Regions from separate parts of the Pseudoalteromonas sp. NZS37 genome, predicted to be linked through region 2. Evidence: predicted binding sites of a transcription regulator. Region 2 holds the regulator's gene; the other holds the start of a gene.

Region 1 (3,432 bases), on a different contig from region 2:
AGGGGTGTTTAAAGGTTTAGCTAACCCGTTAACAGTATGTCGTTATCATTCTTTAGTGGTTAAAGCACAAACTTTGCCTAAAGAACTTGAAGTAACCGCATGGACTCAGACTGAGCAAGGTGAGTTTGACGAAATTATGGGGTTACTTCATAAAGAACTAGCAATCGAAGGTGTGCAGTTTCACCCCGAAGCTATTCTAACTGATCAAGGCTTAGAACTGCTTGATAACTTTTTAACTCGCTTCTAATGTTATAATACACAGAGCATTTAATACTTTATTAATGGATGTCATGACTGAACTTGTAGCGCAACAGCGTACTGCCAAAATACTAAGCCAACGGGCTCATGACTTATTGCTTGGGCACAGCTTTGCGCATCAGCAAATTGGTTTCATTCATACATTAGATATAGATTACGGCGAACCCATGAAGCAACGTACTTTGCTTCAGGTTGAAGTGGCCGCACAGAATAAACGCCAGCAAAGCAGTACTGCACATCATAAGTACCGCGCTCAAGCGAGTGAGCAACTGCACAAAACAATTGAAACAGCTATATATAAGCAGCTCGAAGATATAGATGGCGTAATTCACAGTACTATAGGTATTGAAGATGGTATTGCCAATATACTCGATATATTAGCGGTAAAGTCAGCGTCGGTAGGGCGTTTAGAGCCACTAGTTAATGATATAAGCTGGTTGGGTAGAGAGTTAGTAACGCTTGTTAATTTACCTTACTATCGTAATCAGCGTAGTAAAAATACGTCTGTAAAAGTAGATAAACCATCGCTTGCCCTTCGTTATATTGGCCTTGATAACTTACAGCTAGTTATTCCTACATTTGCTGCGCGTCATTGGATGCCACATAGCACCGAACCATTTTCATTATTAAAACGCCGGCTACGCGACAGCGCGATGGCAAACGCGATTGCTGCGCAAAAAATTGCACAAATTAATAATGTGAATGACGTACATGCATTTACCCTTGGAATGCTTTTAGATGTAGGGCGAATTGCATTAGTGCGCTTGTACTTAAAAACGTTTGAGAAAGTATGGCAACGCAAAGTGCAGTTAGCCCGAAATGAAAACCAAAAAGATTTACACACCGCATTATTAGAGCTACAGCCCGACCCGCTATTTTTAACCACTCTACTTAGCAATAAGTCGATAGAAGTAAGCGCCAAAGTAATAGACAAAATGGCTTTTAAATATTTACCGTTTAAAGGTGTAATGCAGCAGCTAGTAAATGGGGTAGATAAGGGCGATACATTACTGCCATTAACAGAAGTAATGCTAAAGGCACGTTGCTACTCTCAATATCTTAATTTAAAAGAGCATCAACTTATTGAGCCTGATGAAACTCTAAGCTGGTTTTCGTACTTTAAGTTCACTAAAACGGAACTAAAAACCCTCCAATCGAGTAATTTTACCAATTTAGCTATTCAAATTGACTAAAAATCTGAATTTTTTGTTAATTTTTTTGCGACTAACCATTCATTCTCACTCTATTGTTATATTGCATATTTGCCGATTAAAGCGTGCTTGCCTCTGCGCTCATGCGGTTAGTTGTCTAAAACCAAGTATGAATGGCTATGCAAATAGTTATTCACTATCTATGAAATAATATCTTTAGCCCTTTATTTTCAAGGGATACATGAAAGTTTTTAACGAGACAGATATAAGTAATTCTGAAATAATGTGCGTCTGAAAATTGAACCACAAAGCAATTTTGCGCAATTATCAGGTTACTGATCTTGCCTATAAAGTTGGTTACAAATATTAACCAAACACCTATTTTGATGTTTTGTGTTGCTCACAATTAAGAGGAAATAAAATGACAGTCAATCGCGAATTATTTGATCACGTAATGGTTCCTAACTACGCACCTTCAAGCGTAATTCCTGTTCGAGGCGAAGGTTCTCGCGTATGGGATCAAGAAGGTCGAGAGTTTATCGACTTTGCTGGTGGTATTGCAGTTAACTGTCTTGGCCATTGCCACCCTGCATTAGTAGGCGCATTAAAAGAGCAAGGCGAAAAAATCTGGCATCTATCAAATGTAATGACCAATGAGCCGGCACTTCGCCTAGCTAAAAAAATGGTTGATGCTACATTTGCTGAAAAAGTTTATTTTGCCAACTCAGGCGCAGAAGCAAACGAAGCAGCGCTTAAGTTAGCGCGTCGTTTTGCACTTGATAAGTTTGGCGCAGAAAAATCACAAATCATCGCGTTCAACAAAGGTTTCCACGGTCGTACATTCTTTACCGTAACTGTTGGCGGCCAAGCTGCATATTCAGATGGTTTTGGTCCTAAGCCTGGCGACATTGTACATTGTGATTACAATGACCTAGCTGCTTTTGAAGCGCTAATCAGCGACAAAACATGTGCCGTAATGATGGAACCTCTTCAAGGTGAAGGCGGTATTGTTTCACCAACTGACGAGTTTGCTCAAGGCGTTCGCGATTTATGTACTAAGCATAACGCACTGCTTATTTTTGATGAAGTACAAACAGGTGTTGGTCGTACTGGCGATTTATACGCATACCAAGGCTTAAACATAGTACCTGATATTTTAACTTCAGCTAAAGCACTTGGCGGCGGTTTCCCTATTGGCGCTATGATCACAACAACTGAAATTGCACAGCATCTTAAAGTAGGTACTCATGGTTCTACTTATGGCGGCAACCCGCTTGCGTGTGCTGTTGCAGAAGCTGCATTTGATACAGTAAATACGCCAGAAGTACTTGCTGGCGTAAAAGCTAAAGCAGCATTATTTAATGAACTACTTACTGCGGTTAACGAAAAATATAACGTATTTAGCGAAATCCGTGGCCAAGGTTTATTAATTGGTGCAGTAGTGAACGAGCAATATAAAGGTCGTGCAAAAGAGTTTTTAGTGGCAGGTACTGAGCAAGGCCTTATGTCATTAGTTGCTGGTGCAGACGTAATACGTTTCACTCCATCTTTAGTAATTCCTGATGCGGACATTCGCGAAGGTATGGCACGCTTTGAAAAAGCAGTAGCAAGCGTAGTAAACGTATAAGCGACTTAAGCCAACCAATAAAGGGCAAGCACTGCTTGCCCTGCAATTCCTATTTACCGTTATTTATAAGGGAGCAAGCGGACTCATGATGATCCTTCGCCCAATCCAGCAAAATGATTATTCAGCATTACTGAAAATTGCCCATGAATCAGGGCATGGTTTTACGTCTTTGCCATTAAACGAAGAACTATTGCAAAAAAAGATCGACCATTCAGTAAGCTCTTTTGCTAAACAAACGTCACAACCTGGTGACGAAGGCTACCTGTTTGTTCTTGAAGATAGCGAAACCGGTGAAGTTGTAGGAACATCTGCAATTGAAGCTGCGGTAGGGCTTGATGATGCATTTTATCATTATCACTTAAGTAAAGTGATTCACTCTTCGCGCACATTAGGCGT
Region 2 (3,432 bases):
ATTTATTGTTATTGTTGGGTTTATTCCTTTGTATTTTATTAATCGTTCTATGGAGCAGCGTAGTTAAATGAGTAGTTTAATTTTACAAGGCGTGAGCTATCACTATAACGGCACAAAGGTTATTCACGATTTAGATTTAACGGTGGGTAAAGATGAAATTGTTTGTCTACTCGGAGCGAGTGGGTGCGGTAAAACGACCACGTTAAAAGCGATTGCAGGTTTAATTGAAGCTAAGCAAGGGTCTATTTTTATAGACGGTAAATTAGTGAGTGATGAGCAATCGTTTGTCTCGCCTGAGCACCGTAACATCGGCATGATGTTTCAAGACTATGCGTTGTTTCCGCATTTAACGGTAGCAAATAATATCGCATTTGGGCTTAGTAAAATGAGTAAAGCTCAAAAGCAGCAACGCGTTGATGAAATGCTTAAGCTGGTACATTTAATTGGCTGTGCCAACAGGTTCCCGCATCAGTTATCGGGTGGCCAACAGCAGCGTGTAGCTATTGCTCGTGCATTAGCTTATAAGCCTAGTTTATTGCTACTTGATGAGCCCTTTTCAAATATCGACACACAAGTACGCTTTGAATTAATTGCCGATATACGTCGAATTATTAAGGCAACCCAAGTATCTGCTGTGTTTGTTACACATTCAAAAGAAGAGGCGTTTGCCTTTTCAGATACACTTGCCATTATGCATCGCGGTAAAATTGAGCAACAAGGCACGCCTGAGCAGCTTTTTGCAGCTCCATGTTCAAAGGAGGTTGCAGAGTTTCTGGGTCAAGGCATATACTTGAGCGCAGAAGTATTAACAGCAACTGAATATAAAACACCATTTGGTTTAGTCGAATCTTATATTGAGAGTAAGCATGACGTAAGCGTAGGGCTTATATATGTGCGCCCTCATCAAATAGAATTAGTGGCAGATAACCAAAGTGACAAACTCAGCAAGCGAGCTACAATCATAAGTCGTCGATTTATTGGTTCGGCGTATGTTTATTCGGTTGTTATTGATAAACAAGAAATTGAAGTTGCTGCACAATATGGCCAGTCATTTGAAAATAATGAACAGGTTATAATAAAAATAAAACCTCACACGGTGAATTTTTTCGAATCGTAATTAATTTGTTATTCGCTGTGTTTTTATCTGTAAAACTAAGGAATAACAATGGCGCAAGCGCAATCAGGGATTTGTGCTGAAGCAAACTTACACGGTTTGCACTTATTTTTTAATGTGTTTGATGGTCAAGATGAATCACTTCGCGCAAAGTTAAAACAAGTAAGCGCTATTGAAGAAGAATTTAGCGATCAGTTCTCAGAATCAATGCTCTCTTGTATGGTTGCTATTGGTGCGCAATATTGGCCGCATATCCTCCCTGAATACATCCCAAGCGAATTACAGAGCTTTCCTAATATAAACCATAGCGATCATCAAATGAGCGTACAACCGTGCGATTTATTTGTGCAAATTCGCTCTGACCGTGAAGACGTTAATCATTTGTTTGCGCTGCAAATTTTAAAACTATTTGCCCCCGATGTTGAGCTGGTGGAGCAAATTCGTAATTTTCGCTTTTTAGATGGTCGTGATTTTAATGGTTTTATTTATGGTGGCGACACCGCACATGGAAGAAAAAAGCGCGCTACGGCTTTAATTAGTAACCCTGGCAATTTTGAAGATCAGGGGAGTTATATTCATGTACAGCGTTATAAGCATGATTTAACTATGTGGCAGCACTTATCATTGAGCGAGCAAGAACAAATAATGGGACGTACGCGCCTTGATAACACGTTAATTACCCCTGCGATTGAAACCAGCCATGCTTCACGTAGCGAACTAAAAGACGAAGAAGGCCAACCGCTATTATTAAATCAGAGCATGCCTTATGGCGATGTGTATGAGCAGGGAATGTTATCAATTACATGCGCTTGTACGGGCACCGCATTTGAAAAAGTACTTAATAGTCGTTTAGGGGAAGGGGATTGTTACGACCACTGGCTTGATTTTACTCAAGCCGATATGGGTTCTGCTTTCTTTGCGCCTTCAGTCGGGTTTTTAAAACAAATTTAGTTTGCTATTAAACCGTATCAAATAAAATGCGAACACGTTCAAGTGTTACATCTATTTCAGATATTTTAGCAGGAGCGATAAAAATAGTATCGTCGCCTGCAATTGTTCCTAGTACGCCATCTGCTTTACCTAATGAATCTAATAAACGAGCAATAAGCTGAGCGGCGCCTGGACTGGTACGAATAATGATCATCATTTCGTTGTGCATAATGTCGATTACTAATTGGCGTAATGGGCTTTTAGCCGTAGGTACACCCATTTCAGCAGGTAAGCAGTAAACCATTTCTTGTTTGGCGTTACGTGTGCGTACAGCACCAAATTTACTTAGCATGCGCGATACTTTACTTTGGCTTATATTGTCAAAGCCTTGATCTTTTAATGCATCAACTATTTCGCCTTGAGAGCCAAAATTTTCTTCTTTTAATAGTGATTTAAATGCTTTTATCAGTGCTTCTTGTTTATCTTGTGGTTGCATAGTCTTTATTCGTTTTTGTTATTTATGCCGCAAATTCTACACAAAAATGAATAATTATGCAGCAGTTGTTTAGTTAACTTGCCAGTTTGATGCGTTAAATCACAAAAGTTTACGACTATGGTCGAAAATATACTTGAAATAGACAGGATAAATTTGTTTTTAGTCGCTAATTTCATTATCTTAAGAGCCACAAATGTTTCCTACCTCAAATTACGGAGAATTCCAATGAAAGTTGCTGTATTAGGTGCTGCAGGCGGTATCGGCCAAGCGTTGTCTTTATTATTAAAAACAGGCTTACCAGCTGGCTCTGAATTATCACTTTATGATGTTGCACCAGTAGTGCCAGGTGTTGCGGTTGACCTTTCTCACATCCCAACAGATGTTAAAGTAGCAGGCTTTGGCGCAGACGAATTAAACAAAGCGCTTGAAGGCTCTGACATCGTTCTTATCCCAGCGGGTATGCCACGTAAACCAGGTATGGATCGTGCTGATTTATTTAATGTAAATGCTGGTATCATCAAAACTTTAGCAGAAGGCATTGTTGCTAGCTGTCCTAAAGCGTTAGTAGGTATTATTACTAACCCAGTAAATGGCACAGTTCCAATCGTTGCTGAAGTATTCAAAAAAGCAGGTACTTACGACGCTAAACGCGTATTCGGTATTACTACGCTTGACGTTATTCGTTCAGAAGCATTTGTTGCTGAACTTAAAGGCGTAGACGTAGCAACTGTGAAAGTACCAGTAATTGGTGGTCACTCAGGCACAACTATTCTTCCTCTACTTTCTCAAGTTGAAGGTGTTTCTTTCACTGATGAAGAAGTTGCTGCACTTACTCCACGTATCCAAAATGCGGGTACTGAAGTTGTAAATGCTAAAGCAGGCGGTGGTTCAG

Evidence for each region. Region 2 encodes ArgR, which controls arginine synthesis, uptake and breakdown. Its sites were predicted from a motif close to ANTGAATANNTATTCANT; they were not measured.
Region 1: I6F47_RS15200 (aspartate aminotransferase family protein) is a predicted target of ArgR. The motif match lies at 1,578-1,595, and genes of this name have one in related genera.

The regions. Positions count from the first base shown of each region.
Region 1 covers NZ_JADYXL010000008.1:41,405-44,836, reverse strand. Annotated here, with positions in the region: gene I6F47_RS15210 (anthranilate synthase component II) at 1-247, shown strand, start outside; gene I6F47_RS15205 (HDOD domain-containing protein) at 291-1,451, shown strand; gene I6F47_RS15200 (aspartate aminotransferase family protein) at 1,831-3,036, shown strand; gene astA (arginine N-succinyltransferase) at 3,122-3,432, shown strand, end outside.
Region 2 covers NZ_JADYXL010000004.1:161,675-165,106, forward strand. Annotated here, with positions in the region: gene I6F47_RS09005 (ABC transporter permease) at 1-67, shown strand, start outside; gene I6F47_RS09010 (ABC transporter ATP-binding protein) at 68-1,117, shown strand; gene I6F47_RS09015 (Dyp-type peroxidase) at 1,166-2,065, shown strand; gene argR (transcriptional regulator ArgR) at 2,073-2,540, opposite strand; gene mdh (malate dehydrogenase) at 2,766-3,432, shown strand, end outside.